One region of the Bacillus sp. AK128 genome, then DNA from elsewhere that is predicted to be linked to it. Evidence: predicted binding sites of a transcription regulator. Region 1 holds the regulator's gene; each other region holds the start of a gene.
The links. Region 1 encodes LexA, which represses DNA repair genes until DNA is damaged. Its sites were predicted from a motif close to CGAACATATGTTCG; they were not measured.

Region 1 (11,280 bases):
ACAATAAATGAAATAGTTGGATCAAACAGGGCATCAATTCTAGCAACCTTTACATTTTTATTTACAACATCCTTAGATTGTTGAACAAAAGATTCGGTATCTTCTTTTTCCTGTCCAAATGTCTTAATCACCTTAATTCCACTAATACTTTCCTGAACCTTATCGTTTAAGGAAGAGAATGCCTCCTGAGCTTTATGAAAACGATTATGCAACAGTGAACCATAATAGCTGGTTAGAATTGCCATGAATGGCATCGGTATTAAACAAATTAGAGTTAACTTCCAACTGATTGTAGTAGCCATCGCGATAATAACAAAGCTACCAGTAATTACAGAATCTACTAGAGTTAAAATTCCATCACCTGCTGTCTGTTGAACAGCCTGAAGATCATTAGTAGAGTGTGCCATTAAGTCTCCAGTTCGTCTTCGTTGATAAAAATGCTGAGACATTTTTGTAAAATGCTCATATAGTTGATTCCTTAATAACCGACCTAACCTTACAGAAGCACCATAAATCATAATTCTCCATAAATACCTTAGAATATAAACAGAAAGCCCCATACCAAGAAGAACTCCTGTCCATTGAAATAATAGCTCTTTTGTCAATGATTCATTATTAATATGATCTACGATAATCCCTATGACCATTGGTGGTATTAACTCTAAAATAGCTACAAAAGTAAGCAGTATTACCCCTACTCCATAGGATTTCTTTTCAGCTTTAAAAAACCACCATAAATCTTTAAAAATACTCATACCGACACCTTCCTAGTTACATTTCGAACATTAGTTTAGCATATATCTTCCAAAAAAAGTTGAAGAATATTACAAAAAGTCAAAAAAAAGAAGCTTTCGGCTCCTTTAAACAAAAACATACTTTTTGGATAATTCATCAATCTTCTTACTTACTTTTTGCACTCCATCTTCTAGCGAATTAATTTTCATTTTATGAACGGGTGTAGTATATTTTTTTGAAGTATACTTGTATTTAGGGTCATAATAATCCCGTAAAAGAATCTCTACTACAGCCTGAATATCTTGGTTGGCTAATAACTCTTTCATTTCAAGGAATACATCTTTTGAAAAATGTCTTTCTAAACGAAAGATTGCATCGTTAAATTCTTGTTTATTTTCTTCATATTGATAGGTTTCACATATTGTTTTAGCTCGATTTACTAAGTCCAGCTCTATATGAATTCGATCTCCTTTTTCCTTTCCTTCCAAAAGGAAATCTGGAATTATAACACTCCCTAACCGTTTACTCTCCGCTTCTATTATATAATAGGGCGCACTTTCTAATTCTATTAACCGATGGTACAGCAGGCTTTCAAATTCTTTTTGACTTCTAGAAGACATACCAATTTGTCCGAAAATAGAACCACGGTGACTTGCTAACATTTCAATATTTATAACCGGATAACCTTGCTTCTCTAACTCTATAAGGATGTCTGTTTTTTTAGTTCCAGTTAGACCTTCTAAGACGATATACTGCTTTACTTTAGATTGCGCAGAAGCTAGTTCTTCCATAATTAGTTGTCGATAGGACCGAATCCCACCATCTAATTGAAGAATTGGAATGTCAAGTGCCCCCATCATGGTCGCAATTGATTTACTTCTCATTCCACCACGCCAGCAGTATACAACTAAAGGTTTTGAATGATTTGATTTATTCAACTCTTTTATTTCTCGATATAGCTTGGGGAGTTTTTTAGAAAGGATATCCACTCCAATATCCTTTGCATGTTCATTTCCATTTTGTTTATAAATGGTCCCAACTTCTGCACGCTCTTCATCTGAGAAAATAGGTATACTGATCGCACTGGGTATATGGAACTCCTTGTATTCACTAGGAGAACGAACATCTATAAGCTGATAGGAATCTTCCAAAACTTGATTTATAGAAATTTTAGGTACGATAAGATTAGAATTCATCGATTTCATTCCTTTGTTTACTGAATACCGTATATTATATAAAACCCCGCACAAAAAGAAAAGCACTCACAATTGTGCGTGCTTGTCCACTACTATTTCATTTGATTATTCATTGCTTTTAACATTTGATTTATTTTCTTTTGTGAAGGTTTTTGTCCCATTTGCATCATCATTGCACGAAGCATTTGCTCGTTAATTGGCGGGTTCTTCTTTAAGTAACTCATCATGTATTGACGTGCTATGAAAAAACCTAGTGCAACCCCAGCTATAAGTGCTAGAACGCCAACTAGAATACCTACCCATAATTCCATTGCTCTTCCTCCTTCAAGTTGTCTATACTACAGTGTACTAAAACCGTATCCATTATACAATATGAAAGTTAGAATTACACAAATTTTCGTTGTTTCACAGGCGAAATCCAACCAAAACTAGCTTGCTGAATATTAACTGCTAAAAATCTTGAATCCCATTTCTTTAATAGATCAAAAAACACCATTTCAGATTCATATTTTCCCTTGGCAAGTAAATGTAGACTTCTCTCTGACACTGAAAGGCTAGCATAACTAAGTCCATTATGACCTTCTATATAGTGCCCATCAGTTGTTAATCGGTAGCTTGACCTATTTTTTAGTTCAGATTCAACATATTGGTTAAACGAGATGGCAGGAATAGGCTTTGTGATATAGTTAATTTGCTTACCTAAGATGGATTTTAATTCTCCTCTAGCATCGTTATATTCTGCAAATAGTTTGTAAAACATGCCTTCTCTTCCATAATAATGATGAGCAAATTCTTCCTCAATCAAATAGATTGTATATCCTCTCACTCTCGTCCCCTCCTAATTGCCTTATCGTATCGATCATTATAGCAATATTTTATTGAAATATATGTCTATTCCTGGAGGAGATTATAACTTTTATTGTCGAAAAAAAGGGCTGGGACAAAACCTAATACACCGGTCTCAAAGCCGAATAATCTCTAAATTTGTCTACCTATCAAATATAATACTGCTTTCGCTGAACTGTTACTAATTAACTAGTTAAGCTAGAAGAACAAGGTCGTTCCATTGCGCTGCAGACACTTGCTTTCCGCGGGGAGGAATTCGAGCCTCCTCGGCTGCGCCTGTGGGGTCTCGACCTTTCCTCTATCTCCCGCAGGAGTCAAGCGTCTTCCGCTCCATTCCACTAGGTTTTTAAGGATAAGATGCAATTCAACAAATCGATTAAAAGAACAAAATAAAAACCCGAACTAGTAGGTGAAAGATTCATCATAATATCACCTATTTGTTCGGGTTTATCACAGGCTGAAATACTTATTTCCCAGCCTCTTTTCGATTAACCTTGAAGTAATTCTTTTGTGCGTTTCACTACATTTTCCACAGAAAAACCATATTCCTTCATGACAAGTTCTCCTGGAGCAGATGCACCGAATGTATGGATCCCAATAACTTCTCCTTCATCACCAACATATCGTTCCCAGCCTAGAGGAGTAGCCATTTCAATACCCAAACGCTTTTTAACATTCTTAGGTATAACAGATTCTTTATATTCTTTTGACTGCTGCTCAAATCTATGCCATGATGGCATACTCACTACAGATACAGAAATTCCTTCTTCATTAAGCGCCTTTTGCGCCTCTACCGCAAGTCCAACCTCAGATCCAGTAGCTAGTAACAAGGCATCAGGTAGATCCTTAGTGGATTTAGATACCACATAAGCTCCTTTTTTTACACCCTCATACGCTAACTCCTTCGTTGAGTCCATTGTTGTTAAATCCTGTCTCGTTAAAACTAGGGCCGTCGGTGTATGCGTAGACTCAATGGCAAGCTTCCAAGCAGCTGCTGTCTCATTTCCATCAGCTGGTCGAATTACATCTAATCCAGGCATTGCACGTAATGAAGGGAGTTGCTCAATTGGTTCATGAGTTGGACCATCTTCTCCAACTGCAATACTATCATGAGTAAATACATACGTAACAGGTAGTTGCATCAGTGCAGCTAAACGAATTGCAGGGCGTAAATAATCTGAAAATACAAAGAAAGTACCCCCGTAAACTTTTACACCCCCGTGTAGAGCTAAACCATTTAATGCAGCACCCATTGCAAATTCCCGTACACCGAACCAAATATTTCTTCCACTGTAGTCTTCGTGCGTAAAATCTGCTGCACCTTTAATCTGTGTCTTGTTTGATCCAGCTAAGTCTGCAGAACCACCAAAAAAGTATGGAAGATTTTTAGCAATTGCATTCAATGCCTCTCCAGAAGAAGCACGGCTTGCTAAAGCCTTTCCAGGTTCATAAACTGGTAAATCTTGATCCCAGCCTCTAGGAAGCTCACCCTTTATAGCAGCTTTTAAATCAGATGCTAATTCTGGGAAAGCAGACTCATATTCTGCAAAAATTTGATTATATTCTACTTCAGCCTTTTGGCCTTTATCAACAACGGTTTGCTTGAAGTGTTCGTATACTTCCTCAGGTACATGGAAATCTTCCTCAAACGTCCATTTATAAGCTTCCTTCGTCAACTTAGTTTCCTCTTGACCTAGTGGAGAGCCATGAACACCTGAAGTTCCAGAACGGTTTGGTGAACCGTAACCAATAGTTGTTTTAATCTCAATTAATGTCGGACGATTTAAATCAGATTTTGCTTCGGTTAATGCATTACCGATTTCCTTAATATCATTACCATCTTCAACACGAATAACCTGCCAGCCATAAGACTTAAAGCGTCCTTCCACACTTTCAGAAAAAGCTTTGTCTAATTCTCCGTCTAGTGAAATATCATTAGAATCATAAAGAACGACAAGCTTTCCTAATCTTAAATGTGCTGCTAGTGAAGCTGATTCAGCAGAAACACCTTCCATCAAATCACCATCGCCACAAATCGTATATGTATAATGATCAACTAAATCGAAGCCTGGTTGATTGTATTTACCAGCTAGATGTCTTTCAGCCATCGCCATTCCAACTGCCATGGCAATACCTTGACCAAGTGGTCCGGTAGTCGCCTCAACACCTGGAGTGTGCCTGAATTCTGGGTGACCCGGAGTTTTACTTCCCCATTGACGGAAATTTTTTATGTCATCCATTGATAAATCATAACCTGAAATATGTAATAAGCTATAAAGTAACATTGACCCATGTCCAGCTGACAATACAAATCGATCACGATTGAACCACTCTGGGTTCTTCGGGTTGTGATTCATGAATTGTGTCCATAGCGTATAAGCCATTGGTGCAGCCCCCATCGGCATCCCTGGGTGACCGGAATTCGCTTTTTCAATCGCATCAATGGATAAAGTACGGATTGCATTAATAGACAACTTATCGATTGTCTCCATGATGATCATCCTTTCGAATTAAAAAATTTTTATTTCCATCATATCCTTTAAGAGAACGAAGGACAACCTATTAAATAAGATTTAATGGAGATTTTTTCTATTTTTCTTACTTTGTTTTAGCTTCTTTGGGGTAACATCATTCCCCGTCTCATCAACAACCTTGATTGAATGTAAATGGTCGACCATCTGGCCCCTGAAAGCTTTTATATACTCTTCACGTAATTGTTTTTGCTCTTCTGCTTCAGTACCAGTAAGTCCCACCTCTTTTGCCTTCTTAGATAGATGGTTAATTCTTGCCAGTTTTTCTTGTGATAACATCGTTATTATACTCCTTTACAGACGTCTTAAACATAAACGTATCATAGAACAAAAGCGCAAGCGCTTCGTATACTTACTGATAATACTAAAAGAACCTGCTTGTATCAAGCAGGTTACCTTTTTGCGTTTATATATTCCTTATATCTTCGGTGGACAGTTGCCTTTGAGATCTCATAGCCTAACCCATTTAAAGTTAATGCAATTTCTAAAAAAGTTAATTCATTGTGACGAAGTCTAATAATTTCTTCAATTGGTGCTTCAATTTTACTTCTCCCTGGACTATTGCCGATATTTTTGAAATTTCTTTCCGGAGAAAAACCATTATTGATGGCTCTCTGCATACCTCGTTTGATTTTTACGTTTTGAATTTTTCGTTGGAATTCTTCTACTATACCTACTATGTTTAATACCATTGAATCACCATCAGATAATTCCATTTCACCTTGGTTGATAGATGTGAAAATCTTTATTCCTTCTTTATGTAAAAGATGAATTAAGGCAAGTTTTGCATTGCCACGACCTATTCTTGTTTCGTCCTGTATAAGTAGAGCATCAACTTTTTTGAACTTTGTATAATCTAAAATCTCAATAAAACCATCTCGGTCTATTTCATATCCACTGGCTTTTTCCGTAATGGTTTTTAAAACCTCAAAGCCATAATCACAAGCTAATTGCGTGAGCTCTTCCACCTGTCTATTTAAAGAGGACTGCTGGGCTTCCTTATCTGTACTCACTCTAGCATAGATAATCGCATTCATTATCGGCTTTGGCTTCCATCAGCAACTAAAATAATGGAGTCTTTCTGGTTTTCTATTTCAATTGGAATGTAAATAGATGAGCCTGCATGAATAAAATTCGAGTTAATCTGGTTATTTTTTTCGACCCAACTTACAAATTCTGATGGCGTTAGTGAATGTCTCTCGGCATACCGCTCAGCTAATTCCCAGATCGTTTCATTTTCCAAAACTTCTATTTGTACAAATTGTTCCTCTACTCTCTGATCGCTTGTAAGATAGGCGCAGATAAAAAATAAAGTAATAGACATAATAAATGCTATGTAAAATGAAAGATTCATAGTTTTAATTTTCATGATAAATCGTAATCCCCCTAAAAACAGAATGTTTGTTCCCTTATATTCAAATATTAATACGAACAAATGTTTTAGTCAATACCTTTTCTCGAACTTATGTTTGTATTTTTTATGGGTACATGCTATAATTATTGTAATAATATGGAGACATAGAGGTGTACCGATGAAAAAACTATCAAAACGTCAACAGGATATTCTAGAGTTTATAAAGAAGGAAGTACACTTAAAAGGTTACCCACCTTCTGTTCGTGAAATTGGTGAAGCTGTAGGGTTAGCATCAAGCTCAACTGTTCATGGACATTTAGCTAGATTAGAAAGCAAAGGGCTCATCCGCCGAGATCCAACGAAACCAAGAGCAATTGAAATACTTGACCAAGATGTTGTTCAACCTGTCTATGCTGGTTCTGTCATAAATGTACCTATTTTAGGGAAAGTAACTGCTGGACAGCCAATTACAGCCATTGAAAACGTAGATGATTATTTTCCTATTCCAGACCGATTTGTAACTCCTGATGAAAATGTATTTATGCTAGAGATTATGGGAGATAGTATGATTGAAGCTGGTATATTTGATGGTGACCTTGTACTTGTGAGGCAGCAAACAACTGCTAATAATGGAGATATAGTAGTCGCTATGACAGAGGAAGATGAAGCTACTGTGAAAAGGTTCTTCAAGGAAAAGGACTATTTCCGATTACAGCCTGAAAATTCAATGCTCGAGCCTATTATTCTCAAAAACGTAACAATTCTTGGTAAGGTTATTGGTGTTTATCGAACTCTTCATTAATAAAGTAGTAAAAGCATTGATGACTGCATCAATGCTTTTTATCTTTAACGACTAATTTCATTACATTCCCGGATGGGTCTTCTGTAAAATAATGAGTGCTTTCTTTTTTTAAAGGTGCACTTAATTCCTGTAAACGCCCAACCGTAGCCTGAAGAAAAATTTCATCAGAGAATACGATGGAGAACCAATTTAGTCCAACCGACTTCTTATCTGGACACGGAGCTCCAACACCATTCCATGTATTCAACCCTATATGATGATGATATCCTCCAGACGAGATAAACAGAGCTTGATTACCATAAAGACTAACCACATCAAAACCTAGTCCCTTACAATAAAATTCGTTTGTATCTGTTAGTTCTGATACATGCAGATGGATATGTCCCATTAAAGTGTTTGCCGGCATTCCTTTCCAGGGACTTTCTGTCACCTCACTTAACAAGTCTCTTATGTTGAGAGCTTTCGTCGCCATAACAACCTCACCATTATTCCACTCCCACTCACTTGAAGATCGATCTGCATATATCTCAATGCCATTTCCATCGGGATCTGCTAAATAAAGTGCTTCACTTACTAAATGATCAGAAGCTCCCTGTAGCTTAAGGTTTTTATTTATAAAATGTTGTAAAACATTAGCTAAATCTGAGCGAGTAGGCACTAATAAGGCAAAATGATATAACCCTGTTGTCCGTGATTGTTTTGGTATTACATCAACAGGCTCCTCAAGGTATAATAATGGTTGTTTACCATCAGCCGTCAATACCGCTTGACCTTTATCTTGATGCAATATTTTCAACCCAATGAACTCCTTGTAAAATTCTACTGATCTTTCGATTGATTGAACCTTTAGGGCTACTTGTTCTATGTATGTATTAGGTATTTGATGAAATCCCATTTTTTTATCTCCTTTTATTATTTTTTAAAAAATCTATTCTTTAGAAAATTACCATACCTTGTTAAAATGTTGCTTAACGAAAAAAAAGATGGCCAAAGGCCACCTATTTTTAAAATATGGTCATATATTGTTCACGTTCCCAAGGGTGAACTTGAGTACGGAACATATCCCATTCTATTTCCTTCGCTTCTACAAAATGCTCAAGGATATGTCTACCTAATGCATTGATAATTACTTCATCTGTTTTTAGGTTTTCTAATGCATGATATAAAGTAGCAGGTAGATCTGCAATTCCGTTTTCTAAACGCTCTTCTTTATTCATTACATAGATGTTACGGTCAACTGCCTTTGGTGGCTGAAGTTTATTCTTAATTCCATCTAGACCAGCTGCTAATAAAACTGACATCGCTAAATATGGGTTAGCTGCAGGGTCTACACTTCTTACCTCAACACGAGTACTTAATCCACGTGAAGAAGGAATACGGATTAATGGACTTCTATTTCTTGCAGACCAAGCTACATAGCAAGGTGCTTCATAGCCAGGAACAAGTCGTTTATAAGAGTTTACAGTTGGGTTCGTTACAGCTGTGAAGTTTGTTGCATGCTTAAGTATTCCTGCAATAAACTGACGTGCAGTATCACTTAATTGTAAATCCCCATTAGTGTCAAAAAATGCATTTTCATTACCTTTGAACAAAGAAACGTTACAATGCATACCCGAACCATTTACTCCGAACAATGGCTTAGGCATGAATGTTGCATGAAGACCATGCTTACGTGCAATTGTCTTAACAACTAGTTTAAATGTTTGGATGTCATCACACGCTTTAAGTGCGCTTGCATACTTAAAGTCAATCTCGTGCTGACCAGGTGCTACTTCATGGTGAGAAGCTTCGATTTCAAAGCCCATTTCTTCAAGTTCTAGTACGATGTCACGACGACAGTTTTCACCTAAATCTGTTGGTGCTAAGTCGAAGTATCCACCTGCATCATTTAACTCAAGGGTTGGTTCACCCTTTTCATCAAGCTTAAATAAGAAGAATTCTGGCTCTGGTCCTAAGTTAAAATCAGTGAAACCTAATTCTTCCATTTCTTTCAGAACACGCTTTAGATTATTACGAGGATCACCTTCAAAAGGCGTTCCATCTGGATTATAAATATCACAAATCAAACGGGCAACTTTCCCTTTTTCAGCAGTCCAAGGGAATACAACCCATGTATCTAAGTCTGGGAATAAGTACATATCTGACTCTTCAATACGAACAAACCCTTCAATTGAAGAACCATCAAACATCATTTTATTGTCTAAAGCCTTTTCTAATTGACTAGATGGAATTTCTACGTTCTTAATAATTCCAAGTAAGTCAGTAAACTGTAAACGGATGTACTTCACGTTTTCTTCTTGCGCAATTCGGAAAATATCCTCTTTCGTAAATTTCGCCATACTACTATTCCTCCCCAGTTTTTATCATTCTTAATGAAAGAATCTTGACATATCTCCTTGTCGTAGAGATGTTCGGTTAAAACGACCTGCTTGAATAAGTTCGGATTTTAATAGTTTTCGAAGCTCTTCATCACTTAATTCCTTAGGAACGACAAGGTTAGTGCTATCTTCTTGCTGAGCTTCCTGCTGATTTGCTACTTGAAGGACTTTCTTTATTCCTGCCATGTTAACACCTTGGTCAATCATTTCCTTAATCTCTAATAAACGATCGACATCATTAAATGAGTAAAGGCGTCGATTCCCATCAGATCTAGCAGGTTGAACTAAGTCATGCTCTTCATAATAGCGGATTTGGCGCGCGGATAACTCAGTCAAATTCATAACAATTCCCATTGGGAATAAGGGCATATTTCGACGTATGTTATCGCTCATAACCAATCCTCCTTTTTTCTTTCTCTAGTTTATTTTATTCCATGTGAGGAAATGTGTCAATGATATGATAGGTTTTATTACATAAGATTTTAACAAAAAGGGTATATTAAAAGATCTTTTTCTAAAATCCCCTTTTCTTCTATAAATTAAACAGATTTTTATCTATTAATGAATCAATCGCTGAGCAAATTGCCATCTTTACATGACTATATGTCAATCCCCCCTGGACGTATGCAACGTACGGAGCTCTTAGTGGTCCGTCTGCAGAAAGTTCTATGCTTGCCCCTTGGATAAAGGTCCCTGCCGCCATGATCACATCATCCTCATAGCCTGGCATATAGCTAGGATAAGGTGTGACATGGCTATTAATGGGAGACGCATATTGAATAGCTTGACAAAAAGCCACCATTTTTTCACGATCGTCAAATTGAACAGATTGTATTAAATCCGTACGTTTACTATTCCATTTAGGGCTTGTATTGAATCCAAGTTTTTCTAAAAGAGCTGCAGTAAATATTGCCCCCTTCAATGCTTGACTTACAGTATGTGGTGCCATGAAAAATCCTTGATACATCTCCTGAAGACTGTATAAAGAAGCTCCTGCCTCTGCTCCTATTCCCGGAGAGGTCATTCGGTAACTACATGCTTCAACTAAGTCCTTTCTCCCTACTATGTATCCACCGGTTTTAGCCAATCCTCCACCTGGATTCTTTATTAATGACCCCGCCATTAAATCAACACCAATATGACAAGGCTCTTGCTCTTCTACAAACTCTCCGTAACAATTGTCTACAAAAACGACTAAATCTTGTTTAATTGTTTTTACGAAATCAACCATTTTACTTATTTCTTCTATAGTAAATGAAGGTCTTGTTGCATATCCTTTTGAGCGTTGGATCCCAATCATCTTAGTATTTGGTTTAATCGCTCTTTTTACTGCTTCATAGTCAATCTGACCTTCATCTGTTAAATTCACTGTTTGATAATCTATATTGAACTCTTTTAGTGAACCGACACCATTTCCTCGAAGGCCAACAATTTCTTC
Region 2 (11,280 bases), 1.3 Mb from region 1:
CGCCTTGCCTGGGATTATTGTATGAGTGCGTTTGGATCGAGACAAACCTTATATGAACGATTCTTCTTTGGAGATCCGATTAGACTTCAAGGGAATTTGTTCAAACGCTATGAACGCGAGCCCTATACGAATCTTGTTAAAGAATTTTTGAGTAAAGAAGATATGTAGACTAGCACCCATTTCTCCTTCTAATGTGTATTTGTCCATACCATTTATAGATTCGCTCATATAGTAATAGTGTAATACCAATTAAGTATTACTAATAAAACAAAAGAAGGAGCGTGTTACAATGGGTTACGGATTTGGTTATGGTGGTGGCTATGGTTACGGTGCTGGAGTAGCTGGTGCTGGTTATGGTGGCTACGGTGCAGGTGCAGGTACAGGTTTTGCGTTAATCGTAGTATTGTTTATTCTTTTAATTATCGTTGGCGCTGCTTACGTTAACTAATTTAAGTTTTAAGTAAAGTAGTAACCGTCATGATGTTTGTCTCCTTTATTGACCAGCTTCCCGCCTGAAGCTGGTCTTTTTTTATTCCATAGTGTGAACCCTCTTAGGTATGAGCATATAATCCTAATTTTCTTTATAAAAACGTACAATTTTTATCTACTTCATGAATATAGATGATGATGAGACAACACCTTAGAGAGGACGTCATTCATTGAGTAGAAAAAATGGTATCTACATCCTATTGTCCTGTTTATTTATAACAGGCTGCCAGTCTAGTCCTAGTGTTTTAAACGAAATAAAAATGGCCAATCATTCCTATTCAGAAGTTAATCCAACTAGCAAATCTCCTTTAAAAGCAGAATGGGTTCCATTTGTTGATGTTGCAAATCAAGATTTATCTACACTTACATACGAATTAACTGGAGACCTTATTTTAGATCCTCTCCAAAGTTTTCCTGAGGTATATACCGAAGTAGAGGGTGTATTAACATTCCGAGGTAATCATACTCGTACAGCTCCTTCCTATGGGAACATTCCCGCCCGTCCGACAACTATTGAAAAAGCATGGGAGTTTCAAACTAGTGCTAGTCCAAACTGGGGTGGTGGAGCAGGATGGACAGGACAACCTTCAATTATAAAATGGGAAGATGAAATCAAACAAATAATGAACATTAAAGATGAATTCAAACAGAAGGAGAATTTTGTTGAGGTCATTTATGGTTCCTTAGATGGTCACATATACTTTTTCGATCTTGAAACAGGTGTAGAAAGCCGGGAGCCAATTAATATTAACAATCCTATTAAAGGAAGTGTTTCTATTGATTCGAGAGGATTCCCTCTTTTATATGTGGGGCAAGGGATTCCGGAAACAGGTCAGCAAAAAATCGGTTACCGAATCTATAGCTTACTAGACCATTCTCTCTTGCATTTTATTAAAGGTGCAGATGGTTACTCCTTTCGTGCCTGGGGAGCATTTGACGGGGCACCCTTAATCAATCGAGACACCGACACGATGGTCCTAGGGGGAGAAAATGGTTTATTTTATACAGTGAAGCTAAACACAAGCTTTGATCAGGAAGCTCAACATATTTCGATTCACCCTGAAACCATGAAATATCGTTATAAAATTAAAGGAAATCACTATCAAGGCATTGAAAATTCCGTGGCAGCTTATAAAAATTTAGTTTACTTTTCTGATAATGGTGGGAGCATACAAGCCATTGATTTACGGAGCATGCAACCAGTTTGGGCACTAGGACCAACAGATGATACTGATGCTTCACTTGTAGTAGAAGAAATGGATGAAATTCCTGTTCTTTATACAGGCACTCAGGTTGATAAACAAGGAACAACGGGAAACAGTATACTGAGAAAGCTTAACGGTTTAACCGGTGAGCTCCTATGGCAAAAAAATATACCTGCACTCAGTCAACTAGGTGATCATCCCGTTAATGGAGGACTATTAGCAACTCCTGTTATCGGTGAGCATGAGATTTCTGATTTAGTCATTTATACAATTGCTCGTTACAAGACAATGGCTGGTGGTCTTATGATTGCACTTGATAAACAGACCGGTGAGGAGATATGGAGCTGGGAAATGCCGAACTATGCTTGGTCATCACCTGTTCCTGTCTATACTGAAGAAGGTGAAGCATTTATGATCCAGTGCGACTCAATCGGAAATATATCTGTACTCAATGGAACTACCGGAGAAATAATCGCTAACTATCCTTTTAACTCAAACATGGAGGCTTCGCCTGCAATCTATCAAAATATGATGGTCGTGGCAAATAGAGGTGGACAAATAGGAGCATTCTATATTAAATAATATTAATAATGGCTATTTTTATAGAAAAATTAATTATACTAGGTCCGATGATTTCCGCTGCAGGCACTCGCTTTCCGCGGGGCGGGCGGTGAGCCTCCTCGGCTTCGCCTGCGGGGTCTCACCAAGGACAAAGCGAATTCCTTTGTCCATATGTCCCGCTACTCCCACAGGAGTCGAGTGCCTTACGCTCCAATCATCTCAGTGCTTTAACAAAGCTTAGCAACAGTCTTTACGAAAACAGCCTTAATAATTAAAACCATGGCGGATACCATGGTTTTTTATATAAATAGATGGTTCTATATTATAATTTTTGTTCTACCCTTGACTCTTTTGACTCTTGATTTTGTTTGTTCGCATACTCTGTGTTCGTCTCTGCTAATCCAATAAATATAGCAACTGCGACAAATCCAATTAATAGTTTTCCAATTCTTTCTCTCATCCACTCACCTCCTACCATGATTCTAATCTATCGAGTCATCTATTTTCAAATATTAACCATTTTAAATAATAGATTTCCTACTTTTTTCCTAATCATGATAAATACTCTTATGGCTCAGGTAAGCTTAAATGGAGTGTTTAGTTATATATAAAACTCCCCTTTTGCAACTGGAATCACTTTTCCTCCCACTTTAATATTGATGTCTTCACCATCCTTGTGTGCTTGTAAATAAAGATGTCCGAGCCTGCCTATTTCACGACCTTGCTCCACTCGTATATCAAACTCATCAGCATCAAAATACCTATGCTTAATTAAATAACCTGCTAGACAGCCATTTGCACTTCCTGTTGCAGGCTCCTCTGAAACCCCATAATAGTCACCAAAGTTTCTCACATTTAAATGATTCTTCGGATTATAAGTTTCAGGACAAAATACATGAATTAATTTCGCGTCTAACTTGTTGACCAGCTTAAAATACTTCTCTCGATTAATGAGACACTTTTCTAAGCTTTTTAAATTTTTTACAGGTACTACTAGAGTTGGTAAACCTGTTGAAACCTCTTGAATCGGGAACCGGGGATCAAGATCATCCATTTCAATATTTAATACTTCAAGAATTTCATGAGGATCGATGGTTTCCAAAAAGACTGGGTTTAGCTGGTTCATCCATAGCAACTCTGTCTTAGTATTCTTGTCATTTATCGTTACTGGGATTTCTCCTGCTTTTAAGTGTAAATTGATTACATCAACATGTTGCTTAATGACGTGATGTCTAATCACAAAAGCCGTTCCTAAAGAAGGGTGTCCCGCAAATGGAACCTCTTCAACCGGTGTAAAAATCCTGACATTAAAACCAAGCTCGTCCTGTGACAAAACAAATGATACTTCTGCAAAATTCATCTCTTTTGCCATACAAAGCATTTCCTCGTCCGTTAATTCGCTCGCATGGAGGAAGACTGCTAGTTGATTTCCTTCAAATTTATTTTCTGCAAATACATCAACAATGTAATATGGAATGGTTTTCATGTTAGTCGCTCCCTTGCTTTCTACTAATTAAATTTTAGCTATTTGTCTTCCTTATGTCTAATTCTCACTTGGCATGCATGAGATTGACGATTCGATTCCTCCATATAAAAACCCTAGCCTAGGCTAGGGTTTTAGCGTTCATTCCTTATATTCTCCTTCACCATTGACCTACAACAAAAAATAATTCCAGTGATAAAGCAGCTAATAACTACTGTTATTGAAAAGAATTCAAAGGCTATGATTGTCGATAGAAAGGTCCATAACAACCATAAGAAGGATCCTTTAATTCTCAGCATTTACTTTCTCAACCTTCCAGTAATAATTACTTACTACTACTGTTAAAGTGTCTACTGTATTTTTTAGTTCCAACATATTATTGTCAACTCCTCCCAACTAATCACAAGTGTCCGTTTGGAGATCCCTTTTTAACAATATATAATTTCATCCTTTAAATAAGAACATTTTATCGCTTTAAAGCAGTGGGGGCCAGGCCCCCACTGCTTTAAAGCGCTGCATAAGTTTTTCAAAAAAACACAACCTACTATATAGATATGGACACTTTTTAGTTCATTTAGAGAGGAGTGATTACAACAGTATGCTGAGAAGATTGTTGACCATTATGTTAGCTATTTCTCTTGCGACTTCTTTAGTTGCTTGTGATGATGCACCTGGTGAGGATGAGATTGGAGATGGAGAAATTAACGATGAAGAATAATTAGGAACTGTTTATTTTTGAATATTAACCATAAATAAAAACCGACTCTCGTTTAGGTAAGAACAGCTGCCTACCCAGGAGACGGTTTTTCCTTTATTATACGGGTGAACCTGGAGGATAATAATAGGGAGGCACTTTAATCCAACCTCGTTTCCTTGCTAGCTGTTTTAAGGTTGCACCAAATGTAGACCATTCTAGGTAGAACTCTAACCAAATCTTCCCTACATCATTTCGAATAGAATCAGCTTGGCCTTTCGAGCATAGTGTTAGACCCATTACTAGTTTAGCCATAATCCCGTTTGCAATTTCATCATCTGTTAGCTTTACTCCTAGGGGAATACTCTTTGACTCCGATTTAGGCTTTGCTGATGTTACATCAGGTAACGAGATGCCCTCCTCCCTCATAAATGTGCTTAATCTCTTTACCTGTGACTCACATAATCGAAGGGCATCGTTCACCATTTCAATCAGTTCATCATCTGTAGTGGTGTTTAATGCCACTTCCTCATAACGAATATATTCTTCAAGTGTCGTTACATATTTCCAGCAGTCTCCTACCTCAATAACATGTAGAGGTGATTTCGGTTCATTCGTCGTATCGATGGCTGTTCTTAGTGTAGTTAATACTGCTTCAAATGGATTTGTCATTTCTAACCTCCTTGACGTTAATTTCTTCAAAAGACTAGGAGATATGTATGGAAATTTAAATCATATCCACTACATTTTGCCCTTATCAAGGAGTTCCTATCTGCTTTTTACATTCCTAATTTTAACAACGATCGGTCGATTTCCTGATCCAGCTTTTCAATTAGTGCAATTTCCTTTTGTCGATCCATTTTTGAATAATGATGCTGATCACCTGGTTTTTTATCTTTTTCATCGGCTAAATGGACTATTTTTTGCAAGGAGTTAAATTTGAATTGTCCCTCTGGAAGTGCTGAGTCGGTGTGATATAGAATGGCGTGGGCAATTTCCTTTGCGGCCTGGCGATCCTCACCTAAGCGAACTAATAGCTTATGCGCTCGCTCAGCTCCCTTAATCGGATGGATGTCACAATCACGGTATTGCTGGTAATCCCACTCCCCGTCCTTATACCATTTATAATGGCCAATATCATGTAGAAATCCTGCTTTAGCCGCCCAGTCGGGATTTGCATTGTATTGTAAAGCAAGGCGGAATGAATGATAAGCTACTGATATCGCATGCGCCATGCCAGACCTTCTGACATACTTTTGTGTAATCGGATGAAGATAAATATCTTTTAATGTAACCTCTCTCATTCTGATTCCTCCTTTTTAGTTAAATTATCGATATGTTATCATTTTTACCATTGTAAAGCAATTTACTTCTTCTAAAATCAGTAAAAATGATGAAAACACCCAATAGTTATTGAGTGTTCCTTAAATCAACCTATTACTTCCACTATTGAATGAAATGGAATTTGAATGACTGTCCCTTCCTTTGAAACAACCCGTAGCCTTTGGTTCATTTCATCGACATAATGAATGGTGCCTCTCACTGTTTTATGGTGTACCTGATCAAAGTACGTAATGGAGAGCTCTGCACCATGAGCCATTGCTTCGCAAATTACTTCATTCATTTGCTCTAATTTTTGCTCGTCTAGCTCAGGCTTCGTTTCATACTCATCCTCTTTTGCCCAGTCTCGTAAAAGCTTTACATGCTCTGGAAGCATCATCGCCGTCCACTTGATGTTCCCACGATCTCGAATCATCGTTATCCGCTCCTTTATCCTTTATGCCCTCCAACAAGCTTACTTCTATGCCTAGCTGTTCCTGCGTCTGTGTAGGAAACGGCTCGTAAAATAGAAGCAGAACCATATTTCGCACGAATCGCATCCATCGTATAGCCTAATGCTCGCTGCTTTGGCTTGTTACTCGAAAATAAGCTCAATTGCAGTTCGTTATCCTCGACAATATTGGAGAGCGTAACGGAGATCTTCCGTACGGTTCTTCCTTGATAGTGCTCCTTAAATAGCTCGAGACAGACATTGTAAAGGTCTAGTGTAATATTAGTCGGTTCATCTATACTTCTAGAACGATGAAAGCCACCACCAAATTCATCCTTACTATAACCAATCCCCAGGCTAACTGTTCTACCAGCCTTCCCATGCTGACGAGCCCTTCTTCCTACCTCTTCACAGATTTCTAAAATGACGTGCTTTACTTCGTTTGGATCTGGGTAATCACGGAGCAATATTTGACTCTTACCAAAGCTGACTTGACCCTCCATAATCGGAGCACCAATATCTGATAGATCCACCCCGTGTGCATGATAATAAAGCTGATTTCCCATAACACCGAACTTTTTCTCTAGTCGGTCAAGTGGATAGTTAGCAAGCTGTCCAATTGAGAAAATCCCCATTCGATTTAATGTTCGTTCTACCCGGCTCCCAATTCCCCACATTTTACTTAGTGGAGAAAGTGGCCATAGCTTTGTTTGAACATCCTCAAAGGTCCATTCAGCAATCCCTTTGTTCTTTGCATCCAAATCTAAGCACAACTTTGACAATAGCATGTTAGGTCCTATTCCAATTGCACAAGGAAGGCCAAACTCTGTTTGAATATCACGTCGGATTTTTTGAGCGATTGTAATCGCATCTCCCCAAAGCTTCTCCACCCCGTCAACCTTTAGAAAGCTTTCGTCAATACTATAGGTATGGATTGCCTCCTTTGGAACATAGCGATGAAAGAGCTTCGTAATCTCTGTCGAAATCCTTACATATGTAGCCATTTTAGGATTGACCACTTGAATGCGTGGATCCTTAGGTATTTCAAAAAGCCTTGAGCCCGTCTTAATTCCAAATTCTGCCTTCATCTTAGGAGATGCAGCTAAAACAATACTCCCCTGACGTTCAGTATCTCCCACAACAGCTAAATAGCATGTTAGTGGATCCAGCCCCAGCATCACCGCAGAACAGCTAGCATAGAAGCTTTTCATATCAACACAAAGAATTCGCTCATACGGAAATTGACTGTAATCCATTACTACTCCTCCACGAAAAAAAGAATATACGTTCGTATTTTTATTATATTCCATATTTTAAGCGAATATACGTTCGTTTTCAAATGGTAATTTCAGGAGCCATCATCTTTTGACATTGAAAAAGCAGAGAGGACATAGTATAACTGGATTGAATATAGCAGGAGGCTGTCCATATGGAAAAACCATTGATTGAAAAGATGATTCGAAACTGCTTATATCAGTATCAGCATACAGACGAGTCAATTCCTTTATCTGAAAATGACTATAGTTATTTATACGAGCGAGTTTTAACTATTTATAAGAGCAGTAAAGGTGACCTACATGAGATCATCGAGGATGTTGTGTATGGATATTTGACAAATAATGAAGAATGACAAAAGCCAGGAGACAAAATCCTGGCTCTTTAGATGATCTCTCGTTTTTCTATCTGCCCAACTCGAGGACGAGTGGCATAAAACCATTGATAACAAAAAATGAAAATCAATATACTATCAATAAAAGCACCTCCATAATACATGAGCATCCCTCCAGCTTCAGCTTCAGCCAAAGGAACCCCAATTGGAGGGTGGGCGTATATATATTTGGCTAAGATGCTATGACTAGCAAGTGCCACTACGAATATGACCGCACGGTAGAGGAACTTAGTCTGATGATGGTTTGGGTCCATAGAGACCAATGACATCGTAAATAGAAGCCCTGCAAGGGAAACATGTATGTGAATGAACACATACATGAGCATGCTTTCGTGCATTTTTTCATATAGGTTCGTTGTATACAGAAGCCAAAGACCCCCTATATTAAGAATGGATGCAACGAAAGGATCTGTAATGAAACGAATTGGTTGGGTTTTCAGAAAACCAGAAAGACGACGTGCTCCTTTCACAGGTAGCACCCGAAACAGAAAGGTCATAGGGGTAGATAGTACAAGCATGAGAGGAGCCCACATTCCGAGTAGTAAATGCGTAAGCATATGATAAGTAAAGTTGGTATGAGCAATACTGGCTAACGGTCCAATGACTGACACGGCGATACTAAGAATACCTATTACTCCAAATACGGAACGATAAACGGGCCACCGTTTAAAGCTAGACGCGACAAAGAGATAGGTAAAAATAAGGACAAGGAATAAACTTAACCAAACCAGATCTAAAAGGTAGCTTTCATGATGATGACTATGCATTTACTAGGTCCTCGCTGTCTTCTTGGATTGAACTACTAAGATGATTCCAGCTATAATCATGACAATGGCAACAGCATTCCAAATCAAATCATAGATGAACACATTTTCAACATAGCGAATTTGATGAATTCTCATCAGTTTATGTTGAATCGTTCCATCATATAGCTGAAACCCACCGGCCCCAAGCAATAAACCACCCGACCACCGCTTTAGTAAAAAAGCAGATCGTCGCCTGAGATCTGCAACCATAAACAAGCCACCAATGGTTGCGAACCAGCTAAAAGCATGAAAAAATCCATCTGAAACTAATCCTATGTCAGATGTAGATTTGTCATAAAAGTGATGCCAATGTAGAAGCTGGTGAAACACGGTTTCGTCTATAAATGCTGCTAGTCCAAGACCAAATAAAACTCCCGACCACAAATTCCGAGACAAGAAGTTCGAATGAGATTGACTAATTACCTCACTCCCCATAGTTTCCACGTCCTTTTATTTAGTAACACACTCTAGATTCTAAAATCCAGTGTATCCAAGAACAGAAAAGGATAACCAAGGGGGTAGAAAAACGGACAAAAAAAGAAAAAGACCGATCGACCTTTTTCCTTGTAAAAAAAATAAAATGCTCCTAACAGGTTCAAATTACTCAACAACCTGAAAATCCTGATTCACTTTCACCATAATAGGATCTTCCTCACCCATCAGTACTGAAAATGTAATATGGTACATGTTCTCTTTTTCCTCAACGGACTTTACCCACCATGTTTCGTTTGAATCTAGAGTGTCGTTTGCGACAAGAATGGCCTTGGCAATTGTTTGTGCTTGTTCCGTTGTGTTAACGACCATTTTAGCAGCTGTCGCTTGCGTCGGAAACGATTCTTGGACTACACCAGTATGCCAAACTGTCACCTCTGCACCAATTGTAAGATCGGTCTTTGAAAGTGTTTCACCATCAGAAGAAACAATCGTCGTTTCTTCGGTTATCGTATACACCGCAGCATTAGGCTGCGAGCCATCTGTTTTTTCTGTCACTAAAATGATGTCACCAGTTACAGTCATCACATAACCCGTAATATCCTTAACTTCATTAGTTGTATCACTGGAGCTATTCTGCGCACAGCTTACGATAAACATGAATAACCCAATCATAACCCCTATAAATGTTCTTTTTATCATATCAAGTCACCTCAATAAATAAGTCGAACAGGGCACCAAAACGTTACACTAATTAACGGATTTATTCTTCTTAGTTTGAGCCCAAATAATCAGTATTACTAAAAGCATAAAAGCACCAAAGACGATGGTAGATAAGTGTGTATCCAACCACTGATTCACTTCACGCCTTACCTGATGGGAAACTGGTTCAGGGATAGGTTCCACACGATCCTTTACGTAAGCGAGATGTTCAATTGTATCCCCACCCAGGACAGGCTCAAAACCATCCTTTCCTGTTTCGAGCCAAATCTCAATTACATCACCGACTACAACATCAACCCGGTTACCACCAGCATACTGGTTAGCCTGCCAAGCTGGAATATAAGTATAGAAAACATCGACGGTTTCGATTTCATAAGGAGCCTTGATAATCTGGTGAACTTGCAAAGTCATTCTTCTAATCTGAGAATATTTCTGGTCAACAGTCAAGTCACGATCCAACTCATCTTCCACAACCTTACCAATCAATTGAACAGGGGCATTCCTTTTCATTTCTTCTACCTCTATTGGATCGGCAGCAGCCCAAGCAGTAGAGGATATGAAAAGAACCAAATAAATACTCATCATCACGATTCGTCCTACAATTTGCATTCAGTCCCCCCACTTTATCAAGTACTAAAAAACGCACGGAATTACTCGTGCGTAAAGGAATTACCTTATTAACTACTTCTTAAAAAATGCTTTTCCGCCTACCTTTTCCACTATTTCTGGAAATACTTGCGAAAATTTACTAGCTGCACTCATCCAGCCAGGTACATTCACTTCTCGAGTAGAAGTGTACATGGCGTCGATTATTTTCTCAGCCACAACATCCGGGTCCAGCATAAAGCGTTCCACGTTCTTTTGATAGCCACCTGTTTTATCAGCAATATCAAAGAACTTCGTACGGATTGGTCCTGGATTGACAGCCGTCACAAACACATTCGACTCCTTCAATTCCATTCGAAGGCTATTGGTAAAGCCTAAAACAGCATGCTTAGTTGCCGAGTAAACACTGGACTTCGGTGTCGCAAGTTTCCCCGCTTGAGAGGCAACATTAATGATATGACCTTCCTTATTACGAAGCATAGACGGGAGCACTGCTTTCGTACAAGCAATTAAACCAAAGACATTCACTTCAAACATATCCTTCATTTCTTGTAAATTAATATCAACTACTTCATCAAATATGCCAAAGCCTGCATTATTGACTAATATATGAACGGTTTCTCTATCTTCTAACATGCTTTGGAAGGTTTGATTCACTTTCTCGAGATCTTGAACATCGAGTTGATAAAACGGACATGAAAGTAAATACTTCTGTTCAATTGATTGTGAAATACTTTGTAGTTTTTCCACATTTCGAGCAAGAAGAATAGGAGTACCACCATATTCTGCTACCTTATAGGCCAATCTCTCCCCAATTCCACTTGAAGCCCCGGTGATTACT
Region 3 (11,280 bases), 2.1 Mb from region 1:
CAGCTTACTGGAGAGGAAACCTCTCGAGTACTCGTGGATAGCTACTATGATCCGTTCTATTTCGATTATGCATATGTTCGTGATATGATTCCTGAAGTGCCAAATGTTGATCAAAAGAATAATGGAGTCTTTTTCCCAATTCGATTAGCTTTAAATAAAGAGTTTATTATTAAAAGAGAGGATGGGACCGAAACCGTATCACCATTTGATCTTGCTGAAACAGGAAAATTACAGTTTGGAAATGGAAATCCACAAGCGGGTGATTACAATTCTTTAACAGATTTTGCTATCAGTAAAGATCGAAAATCTATTGAGGTTAGGTTACCGTGGATGGTGCTTAACTTTAAAGACCCTTCCCAACACGAGGTGATTGGAGATTTATACGCACCTAATGCAGAAGGAATTCCAGATGCTTTCATTGAAGGGATTAAAGTAGGGGTTGTACATTCAAATGATGGAAAAGTTGCTCAAACCTTCCCCGCAGCACTAACTGACGAGAGTGCTTACAGTTTATATCAATGGGAAGAGTGGAATCTACCTAGCTATCAAGAAAGACTGAAAACATCGTATTTTATATTGCAGGATGCTTTTGGAAATATAGAAAAGTAAGAAGAGACACGCTGGAATTATTCTGGCGTGTTTTTTCGATGATATTTTTAAACAAAAAAAGGCTACCCAAGGGGAGACTGCTGAAATTATCGGCAATCTAAAGTTACCGCAATGAAATTAAAAAGATTAGGGGATGATTTTAAACATTCCCTAATCTTTTTTCGTATTTTGTGTTTTGAAAGGCAAAATAAAGGGTTATTTCTAACCCTTTAACGTAATAATTCGTTTCATATTCACTACGAAGAGAGTGGTTGCACTTTGTATGTGCATACCTAAAAGACCATGGGATTGGCTTTTTTTAAAACCATGGCGATTCTTTAACTCTGCATTTTTAGCCTCAATCATATACCTGCTTTTTGCTAGCTCCTTGAACTCATCTGTTTCCTGAAAAAGTTGGTGTTCTTCATGAATTTTATCCTTCTTCAAAGTTACGGTATACGTTTTACTTGCAGCTCCTTCTGTATAACAGCCTTCTCTAAGTGGACAAACCTTACACTTTTCAATATCAAAGTAGTGTGTTTCTCGTAATACTGTTCCTTCAGTCGCATGTTTCTTCTTTCCATGTAAGGCTTTCTTAATCGCCATATGCCCAGCTGTACATACATATCGCCCGGCATCCTTATTGTATTGAAATTCTCCTGATGCCCTTTTGTTTCCCTCTGAAACAGTCTTGCTTAATTTCGATACTAACTTAATTTCTTTCTCTTTCGCATATTCAATCATATCCTTCTCAGAGTAAGCCCCATCGCCAATAAATACTTTTACCTCAATTCCGTTTTCAACAGCTTTCTCAATTAGCTCTTTTGCTTGCTTTCCGTCGTGCTGTTCCCCAGTTGTAACAATTGCCGATGTTACAATACGCTCTGGAACCATTGCGATGTGAGTTTTGTATCCAAAAAATGAAGAATCCGAACTCTTATGTCCTACTTTTGCATCTTTTTCCACCGTTGAATTCAGGTGTTCGATATCATCATTTACGATCTCTTCTAATAAGTTCGCTTTTAATTTCACGTCTTCTTTGATATATAATCTCTCATCTTTTTTAATGATCTCAATTAATTGATTACAATAATTGATATGATCTAGTAGTTCATTCGTACCAGGCTTAGTTGGCATCTTATCTTTATAGGTTTCGTCTTGTTTATAAACGCTCTTTCTAAGTTGTTTGGACTGTTCAATCAATATTTCAATGGGTGATTTAGAGTTAAACATACTGTCCGTATGGGTTGAATCCACAATAATCTGGTTAGATTTAATCAGACCTTCCTGTAAGGCAATCTCAACCGTCTTTTTAATTAGTAAATCTAATAATGAATCGTCTTGTAGACGCAGTTTTCTAAATTTCGTTAGGCTTGTAGGATGCACAATTTTATCTTCGGGTGCTACATCTAAAAAGTATTTAAATGACATATCAAATGTCGCTCTCTCAATTAAATCTCGATCAGACATGGGGTACATTACTTTAAGGAGTAATAATTTAAACATCATAATAGGACATTTAGCTGTAGCACCAAATGCCTCATTATACATATCTTTTAACTCGTCATAGATAAATTCAAAATCAACTAGGTTATTAAATTTCCTCAAGAAATGATCTTTCGGGATTAATATATCATAAAGTGCACTATATGAACTGAGCACTAATTCTTTTTTAGGTAGCATAGTTTCACCAATTTTCTAATGTATTCTTTCACTATGATACCATTTCCCCTCACCAACTGAATCAAATGTATACAAAAAAGGAAGAGTTTCCTCTTCCTTTCAACACAAGGGTATTAATGAGACTTTTTCAGCAGTCTCACCCAAGGGCAGCCTTTTCCTTATATTAATCCATTAGCACCAAGCGGCACCAACGATGATTAATAGAATGAATAATACTACGATTAAAGTGAACGTGCTTCCGCCACCATATGCTGGTGCTGCTACTGGAGCTGTGTAGCCACAACCGCCACCAAATCCTGCACCATAACCTGCGCCATATCCGTAACCTGTTCCGAACATTATAAATTCCTCCTTTATGATTTATATTGATTAGTTTTGAAAACTTAGATTAGTATCCAACGTAAGCTGAACCAACAATAATTAACAAGATAAACAATACTACGATTAGTGCAAAGCCTGCACCGTATCCTCCAACTGCACTCATGATTACACCTCCAAGTCCATTTGTTATACCTTATGTGTTAATTGCCTGTATGGGGAGGGTATTCGCCTATAATATGCAGAAAATGGGCAGAAAAGATTTGTTATACAAGCCTGGATAAGGGTGGGTATACATCTCGCCGGCGGGTGTCGTGGGAGTTTTGTGCGATTTTTACTGACTTTGGTGCAATTCCGCGTCAATCTCGTGCAATTCCACGAAAGTTAGGCTGTGAGTACTCTCTAACTAAGCTTTAAAACGGCAAAGTTCCTACAAAAGATGGGCGCCTCTTAGCCCAACTATTTGTGATTCAACCTAAAAACTGATAGCGTATTACTAAAAAGGAGAGATCTAGATGTCTTTTACTAATAAGGTCGTCATTGTGACAGGTGCTGCAAACGGGATTGGAAAAGGAATCGCGTTGATGTATGCCAATAGTGGAGCGAAGGTAGTGCTAGCCGATCTCGATGAGTCAGCAGGAAATGAAGTAGTAAACCAGATAACTGCAAATGGCGGAGAGGCCACTTTTATTAAGACCGATGTCCGATTAGAATCCGATATTTTAAATCTAATGGCGAAGACAAAGGATACTTTTCAAAAAATTGATATCCTTATCAATAATGCTGGGAAGAGTGAGTTTAAATCTCCTTATGAATTAACGATTGATGAGTGGGATGATATCATTAATACGAATCTTCGAAGTGTGTTTCTTGGTTCGCGTGAAGCTGCGAAGTATATGAAGGAAAATACTGAGGGTGGAGCAATTGTAAACATAGCCTCAACAAGAGCGATTATGTCTGAGCCATCATCAGAGGCCTATGCTGCCACAAAAGGTGGGATTGTATCTCTTACTCATGCCTTAGCAACTTCCTTTGGTGAAAATCATATCACAGTAAATGCAATTTCACCGGGATGGATTGAAACAGGAGATTACTCGAAGCTACGAAAAGTGGATCATGAACAGCATCCTTCACAAAGGGTAGGGGTACCCGATGATATTGCAAGAGCATGCTTATACCTTACTACTAAAGAAAATGACTTTATAACGGGAATCAATCTTGTTATTGATGGTGGGATGACAAAGAAAATGATGTATGAGGAATAATACCTTCGAAGTTAACTGGAAAAATATTTAGGTTTACAAAAAAAACAAGTCTTTTTCTTCATCAGTAATTATTATAAAATTAAGTGAAATATATGTCGAAACTTGACGATACTTAATTAAGATGCTAAGAAGAAAAGGGTGAAGACAGGATGGAACTCAAGGTTGAGAGGATTTTAAAAACGTTATGGGCAATTTGTATAATGGGTGCTCTAGTAGTAACGTCTGTCTATCTGTTCATACTTGGCGAACTTTCTCAGACTTTTTTTATAACACTCGGCGTATTGTTATTTGGTTTCATACCGTACACGGTCATTCATCGATTTTCGCCTAAGAAATATCGGGCAGACTTCCTTTTTATCAACGTTTGCTTTGTGATCACAACCCTTAGCTTGTCTTTACCATTCTATAATTACTTTTTGATGATCTTTTTACCTCTCACATCGATTCTTTTTAATAGACGAAGGATCTTTTACATAGCAAGTGGTTTTACCATATTAGTATCTATCTATACTTCATTTTTTGGTGGGTATCAAATCGCTCCTATCCAAGGAATCATTGACTTAACCTTTTTACTTACTTATCTAATTATTTTGGATTTCGTGGTACGGGCGAACGCTCAGTATATTCGCACATCTTATATTTATGATAAAACGGTTAATACCTTAATTCTTGCTGTTGAAGCAAAGGATGACTATACAAGAGGGCATTCGATTAGAGTTTCGGACTATGCGATGATGATTGGCACGTATATGAGCAAGATTGGTTACAAGGTTGATCTTGAGTCACTTAGAATTAGCTCAATTTTACATGATATTGGTAAAATTAATATCCCTCATGAGATTCTGTCGAAGGATGGTAAGCTTACGATGGAGGAATATGATTTAATCAAAACTCATTCGCAAAATGGAGCGGATTTAGCACAGGACCTTGGATATCCTTCAAACATCGTCGAAGACATTCTATATCACCATGAAAGGTTTGATGGAAAGGGTTATCCCAAAGGAATTGCGGATCATGAAATGCCGATTAACTCTAAAATCATTGCCATTGCTGATACGTTTGATGCCTTAACAAGCAATCGCTCCTACCGTAAGGCGTTCACAATGGAAGAGGCTAGGCAGATTGTATTAGAATGTATGGGTACACAATTTAATCCTGAATTCAAATCTATTTTTGAGTCAGTATATCCACAATTTGTTGACTATCAAGTGGTAAAAAAAACCGATAAAAAGTTTTCAAAGGCCATATAAAAAACAAGAGCTTGCTAAAGGAGTTACACCTTTTGGCAAGCTTTTTTGGTTTTTAGTTTTTTAATAGGAACACCGTACTGTATAGGAGTCTATTCCTATATGGCTTGAAAAATAGGAGTCTAAGGTGATAGATAAACTGCTTCATTTGTTCCAAAATGAGAATATAGAATGATTATATTTTCTATGGAGAGGAGGAAGCAGAATTGTTCTCACATCCAAGGGATTTCAATTATTTTCATGTACTTAAAAAAAGCTCATCGATCGTTTTTGATTTATTGCAAAAGACGGTTGGAATTAATACGTTTTTTATCGCGGTGAATGACCAGAAAACCAACTATTTTATTGATGCTTTTAATCGAAATGAGACATTAGTAGAAGTGGGAACGACTCTTCCCTTTAGCAATGTATACTGAAGGCTTGTCGAAAATCGTGGTCGTGAACCACTTTTCATACCAAAGCTTTCAGAAAATAACCACACAGCCTTTAATGTGATCACTGAACAACTAGGTGGAGAAGGCTGCTATTTTGGTGTTCCATTATTTTCTAAGGATAATCAAATGATTGGCACTTTGTGTGGATTAGATTCTAAGCCATACGTCTTCACGGAAGACGAGATTGAGTATGTTCAATCTTTGGCGCATCTTATTACGCAAACGATCATTATGGAAGGTCTATTAATAAAGGACCAACTAACTGGTTTCTATAACCGAGAGTTTGCTAAATCGTATTTAGAAAACGATCAGCATCATAAAAATGGAGTGTTTGCACTTCTTTACATGGACATTGATCGGTTCAAGTTAATCAATGATAATTACGGACATGAGGTTGGAGATCAGCTGGTTCAACAGCTTGCAGAGAGAATTAATACATTGATTGCCCAGGATGCGATTGCTTGTAGAATGGGTGGAGATGAGTTTCTAATTATTTATCCAAAAACTACGCAGCAGTCTATTAATCATTATTTATTTGAGGTAGAAAAGCTTGCTGAACAAATTATTGAAACAATTGCAAAGCCGGTTAAAATAAATGGTCTAGAAGTATTGGTACAGGTGAGTATTGGAATTTCCTTATATCCGCTTCATGCTAAGGATATGACTTCCTTATTGAAAAACGCAGATATGGCTATGTACAAGGCGAAGGGAAATGGGACGAAGATTGAAGTATATGATCGTCATCATGGGAAGACGCTAGCGAGGCAGTTGATGCTAGAGAATGAAATGCGTAAAGCCCTTGAACGGAATGAATTTATGCTTCATTATCAATCTCAATATGATATACAGACGGGTAAGCTTATTGGACTAGAAGCCCTTATTAGATGGGAGCACCCCATTTATGGGATGATTTCTCCTGGGGAATTTATCCCAATTGCGGAAGAGACCGGGTTAATCGTTGAAATTGGGGAATGGGTCATTGAGCGTGTTTGTCTGGATGGGGTAGAATGGCTTAAACAGGGGAGACGGCCTATCCAATTTTCCCTTAATATCTCTTCTGAGCAGATCAGATCGAAGGAATTTGTTGAGCGTGTAGAGGCTATTATTGAAGGAACGGGCTTTGATCCAAATTGGCTAAAGTTTGAAATTACAGAATCTCTTTTCATGGAGAACATGGAGGTTGCGGTTAAGGTAATTGCCCGTCTGAAAGGAACTGGATTATGGACGGCTCTTGATGATTTTGGTACAGGCTATTCATCCTTAAGCTATATCAAGCATCTTCCTATTGATTTCTTGAAAATTGACCGAGCTTTTATAAGGGAGATTTTGGACAGCAAAGGTGATCAGGCAATTGTAAAAGCAATGATTACCCTAAGTAATGAGCTTGGAATTGGGATCGTCGCGGAGGGCATAGAGGATGAATCCCAGCATGCCTATTTAAAGCAGGTGGGCTGTCATATCGGGCAAGGCTTCTATTATCAAAGGCCGGTTCCTTTTGAGACACTTGTTATGATGAATAAGGTAACGATTAGTTAGGGCTGTTTTGTTTAAGAAAACAGCCTTAAAAAGAGGGGATTCCCTCTTTTTTTGTTCATTTTTATAGCACAATCTTTCATGTGGGTGTATGATAACTAAAAATGGAAATTTCTAAAAACTTAGTCTGAAATGGGGTTTTCCTATGAAGGCATTTTTAATTGGTATCTTATCATCCGCTTTCTTCGCTTGCACATTTATATTAAACCGTGCGATGGAGCTTTCTGGAGGTAGCTGGCTTTGGAGTGCCTCACTCCGTTATTTTTTTATGATTCCTTTTTTAGTGATGATTGTTGCGTTAAGAGGTAATTTGAAGCCACTCCTTAAAGAGTTAATCGCGAAGCCAGTTCCATGGCTAATTTGGAGTTTTATTGGCTTTGGTTTGTTTTATGGTCCGATTACCTTTGCGGCTGCTTCTGGGCCTGGTTGGTTAGTAGCGGGTACTTGGCAATTTACGATTATTGCGGGAATTCTGCTAACACCATTCTTTCTTGATGGCAAAGGAAAACGACAGACCATTCCGCTCAAAAGCTTGCTTTTTTCGAGTCTCATTTTTATTGGAATTATCATTCTACAGCTTGAAAACGCCAAGGATGGACTCACATTACATTTAGTGCTTACAGGGGTGTTACCCGTTGTAATTGCTGCCTTTGCTTATCCATTGGGAAATCGACGAATGATGGTACTTTATACAGGAAAGCTCGATACCTTCCAGAGGGTGCTAGGTATGACGTTAGCCTCGATGCCATTGTGGGTGATTCTTGCCATCATGGGGTATGCAACAGTAGGGGCACCGAGCAGTAGTCAGGTAATCCAGACTATTTTGGTTGCTATATCATCAGGGGTTGTTGCCACACTATTATTTTTCTTTGCTACTGAGTTGGTGAAGGATGATCCAGGGCGTCTTGCGGCAGTTGAAGCCACACAATCATCCCAAATACTATTTGTCATTATTGGAGAAATGCTCTTTTTATCGATGCCGCTTCCATCTATGATCTCGTTCATGGGTGTCACGCTCGTCATCATGGGAATGGTGTTTCATAGTGTATTAAGTAAAAAGCTTACTATAAAGCCCAAGGTGAACAGACTTAGTGTATAGAGTCTGTTTTTTCAAGCACCCCCAAAAAACAAGATTTGCTAGAACTATTTAAGATATACTAGTTTGGTCTACCCTATCATTTTATATAGAAGTGCTCAGGAGTGATTTTGGAAAATGAAGATAATCAAGAGCCTAGTCATTATGTTTTTATTATTTGAGTTTCTGTCAATTGCTCCTACTCTGGCAGATGAACATCTAAATCTCCACAGTGAAAGTGCGATCCTAATCGATGCCAAAACAGGATTAGTTTTATATGAGAAAAATAGTAAGAAGCAGATGTATCCAGCCAGTATTACGAAGCTAGTAACTGGAATCGTTGCAATTGAGGAAGGGCAATTAGAGGACGAAGTGACAGTTAGTGAGAATGCTAGAAATGTAGAGGGAACAAAAGTATATTTAAATGAAGCTGAGGTTGTAACTCTTCATAAGCTCATTCAAGGACTGTTAATTAATTCAGGAAATGATGCGGGAGTGGCGATTGCTGAGCATATGGACTCGACAGTAGAAGGATTTTCAGAGCGGATGAATTCTTTTATTCTTGAAAAGGTAGGGGTGACTGACAGCTCCTTTGTAAATCCACACGGACTCTTTGCTGAAGAGCATTACACAACTGCCTATGATATGGCGAAAATCATGAGATATGCTATGCAAAATGAAGAGTTTGAGAAGATCATACGAACGGTATCCCTCCCGTGGAAAGGGGAGACCTGGGAAACGGTCCTTGTTAATCATCACCGGATGATGCATGAGATCCCATATGAAGGGGTCATTGGCGGGAAAAATGGCTATGTTCAAAAGTCTGGTTTTACTCTTGTAACAGTTGCACAGCGGGGAGAAACTCAGTTGATTGCCGTTACTTTACAAGCAAATGGCAGAAATCAACCGTATCAAGATACAATGGCTCTGTTTGACTATGGGTTTAAGCATTATGACACTAGCTTAATTCCCGAATTTCTTTATATGAATCAGAGTGAGATCATTTTACCTGAGAAATTAAGCCAACCCGTTGATGCTTTGAAAATGGTGGAGAGTGAACGGAAGCTTTTACAATCTAATGAACATCCTGACGTTAGCAGGATTGTTTTCCTAAGTTTGGTTATTGCTGGAACTTTTCTGTTTGTCTTATTTATAAAAATAAGGAAGAACAAGCAGTTTTATTTATAAATAAGTACATTTACGCCTATCCTTAAGGGGAAGGCGTATTTTTGCGCTTCGAATTTTACATAATTTGTATATTAAGAGCAGAAGTGCACGAAACTCAGATAAAATTGCACAAATACATGATTCGACCCTTACAATAATATTAAAAAACGAATATTCGTTCGCATATTTCTTGGTTTTTTATTCGGTAATTGATACAATAGAGTACAGAGAAAAGATGGATAGGAGGCTTCACGAGTGACAGATCAGTTCGAATTAGTCTCAGCCTATTCTCCACAGGGAGATCAGCCAAAGGCAATACAAAAAATTGTAGATGGAATTCGAAATAACCAAAGACATCAGACGCTATTAGGAGCAACAGGAACAGGGAAAACATTTACGATTTCCAACGTGATTAAAGAGGTTAATAAACCAACCTTAGTGATTGCCCACAACAAGACGCTTGCGGGCCAGCTTTATAGTGAATTTAAAGAGTTTTTTCCAAATAATGCGGTTGAATACTTTGTTAGCTATTATGACTATTACCAGCCTGAAGCCTACGTTCCACAGACGGACACATTTATAGAAAAGGATGCATCCATTAATGATGAGATAGACAAGCTCCGACACTCTGCTACCTCATCACTAATTGAACGCAATGATGTCATCATTATTGCGAGTGTATCATGTATATACGGTTTAGGTTCACCAGAAGAATATCGTGAACTTGTTGTTTCCCTTCGAGTCGGGATGGAAAAAGAACGAAATAAATTATTACGCGATTTAGTTGATATTCAATATGCTCGCAATGATATCGATTTCCAGCGCGGTACGTTTCGAGTTCGTGGTGACGTTGTCGAGATATTCCCAGCTTCACGTGACGAACATTGTATTCGTGTCGAGTTTTTTGGTGATGAAATCGACCGGATTCGTGAGGTTGATGCGTTAACAGGGGAGATCATCGCAGACCGTGACCATGTGGCTATTTTCCCTGCTTCCCACTTCGTTACTCGTGAGGAGAAGATGAAAGTAGCGATTGAAAATATTGAAGCAGAGCTTGAGGTTCGTTTAGAAGAGCTCCGTGAAAATGGCAAGCTACTAGAAGCGCAAAGGCTTGAGCAGCGGACTCGTTATGACCTTGAAATGATGAGAGAGATGGGCTTTTGTTCTGGAATTGAAAATTATTCGAGACATTTAACCCTTCGACCATCAGGCTCTACTCCATATACTTTAATAGATTTCTTTCCGAAGGATTTTTTAATTGTCATTGATGAGTCACATGTTACTCTTCCGCAAATAAGGGGTATGTTTAATGGAGACAAAGCAAGAAAATCTGTGCTAGTTGACCATGGCTTCCGTTTACCGTCGGCATTAGATAATCGTCCGTTAATGTTTGATGAATTTGAAAAGCATATCAATCAAATTGTATTTGTATCTGCTACACCAGGGCCGTATGAGATTGAGCATACACCTGAAATGGTGGAACAAATTATTAGACCAACCGGATTACTTGATCCAACCATCGATGTTCGTCCGATTAAAGGGCAAATAGATGATCTTCTTGGTGAGCTACATACCAGAATTGAAAAAAATGAACGGGTGTTAATTACCACGTTAACGAAGAAAATGTCAGAGGATTTAACGAATTATTTAAAGGATCTCGGCATTAAGGTGAATTATCTTCACTCAGAAATTAAAACGCTTGAGCGAATTGAAATTATTCGAGACTTACGTCTAGGTAAATATGATGTTCTAATTGGAATCAATCTTTTAAGAGAAGGATTAGATATTCCAGAGGTTTCACTGGTTGCGATACTTGATGCTGATAAAGAAGGCTTTTTACGATCAGAGCGATCATTAATTCAGACAACCGGACGTGCTGCTCGTAACGCTAATGGACATGTGATCATGTATGCGGATAAAATTACCAACTCGATGGAAATTGCCATTAATGAGACAAAACGTCGTCGTGA

Region 2: M1D60_RS06825 (DNA polymerase IV) is a predicted target of LexA. The motif match lies at 7,522-7,535, and genes of this name have one in related genera.
Region 3: uvrB (excinuclease ABC subunit UvrB) is a predicted target of LexA. The motif match lies at 9,479-9,492, and genes of this name have one in related genera.

The regions. Positions count from the first base shown of each region.
Region 1 covers NZ_CP096379.1:2,730,483-2,741,762, forward strand. The annotation lists gene M1D60_RS13665 (ABC transporter transmembrane domain-containing protein) at 1-755, opposite strand, end outside; gene mnmH (tRNA 2-selenouridine(34) synthase MnmH) at 861-1,931, opposite strand; gene M1D60_RS13675 (YneF family protein) at 2,024-2,242, opposite strand; gene sirA (sporulation inhibitor of replication protein SirA) at 2,317-2,757, opposite strand; gene tkt (transketolase) at 3,266-5,269, opposite strand; gene M1D60_RS13690 (DUF896 domain-containing protein) at 5,351-5,587, opposite strand; gene M1D60_RS13695 (YneB family resolvase-like protein) at 5,701-6,345, opposite strand; gene yneA (cell division suppressor protein YneA) at 6,345-6,677, opposite strand; gene lexA (transcriptional repressor LexA) at 6,841-7,464, shown strand; gene M1D60_RS13710 (VOC family protein) at 7,493-8,359, opposite strand; gene glnA (type I glutamate--ammonia ligase) at 8,469-9,803, opposite strand; gene M1D60_RS13720 (MerR family transcriptional regulator) at 9,834-10,235, opposite strand; gene M1D60_RS13725 (methionine gamma-lyase family protein) at 10,375-11,280, opposite strand, start outside.
Region 2 covers NZ_CP096379.1:1,416,843-1,428,122, reverse strand. The annotation lists gene hpaB (4-hydroxyphenylacetate 3-monooxygenase, oxygenase component) at 1-168, shown strand, start outside; gene M1D60_RS06860 (YjcZ family sporulation protein) at 290-448, shown strand; gene M1D60_RS06855 (outer membrane protein assembly factor BamB family protein) at 660-2,276, shown strand; gene M1D60_RS06850 (hypothetical protein) at 2,578-2,715, opposite strand; gene M1D60_RS06845 (PhzF family phenazine biosynthesis protein) at 2,857-3,741, opposite strand; gene M1D60_RS06840 (DUF3231 family protein) at 4,553-5,104, opposite strand; gene M1D60_RS06835 (HD domain-containing protein) at 5,212-5,736, opposite strand; gene M1D60_RS06830 (YolD-like family protein) at 5,862-6,188, opposite strand; gene M1D60_RS06825 (DNA polymerase IV) at 6,203-7,459, opposite strand; gene M1D60_RS06820 (YqzH family protein) at 7,633-7,833, shown strand; gene M1D60_RS06815 (cytochrome c oxidase assembly protein) at 7,863-8,639, opposite strand; gene M1D60_RS06810 (DUF2243 domain-containing protein) at 8,643-9,113, opposite strand; gene M1D60_RS06805 (DUF3221 domain-containing protein) at 9,279-9,812, opposite strand; gene M1D60_RS06800 (hypothetical protein) at 9,861-10,442, opposite strand; gene M1D60_RS06795 (SDR family NAD(P)-dependent oxidoreductase) at 10,515-11,280, opposite strand, start outside.
Region 3 covers NZ_CP096379.1:616,704-627,983, forward strand. The annotation lists gene M1D60_RS02705 (hypothetical protein) at 1-609, shown strand, start outside; gene M1D60_RS02710 (IS1182 family transposase) at 811-2,271, opposite strand; partial or broken gene M1D60_RS02715 (YjcZ family sporulation protein) at 2,443-2,595, opposite strand; gene M1D60_RS02720 (YjcZ family sporulation protein) at 2,660-2,755, opposite strand; gene M1D60_RS02725 (glucose 1-dehydrogenase) at 3,105-3,854, shown strand; gene M1D60_RS02730 (HD-GYP domain-containing protein) at 4,004-5,104, shown strand; gene M1D60_RS02735 (hypothetical protein) at 5,308-5,517, shown strand; gene M1D60_RS02740 (bifunctional diguanylate cyclase/phosphodiesterase) at 5,593-7,071, shown strand; gene M1D60_RS02745 (DMT family transporter) at 7,214-8,167, shown strand; gene M1D60_RS02750 (D-alanyl-D-alanine carboxypeptidase family protein) at 8,282-9,331, shown strand; gene uvrB (excinuclease ABC subunit UvrB) at 9,566-11,280, shown strand, end outside.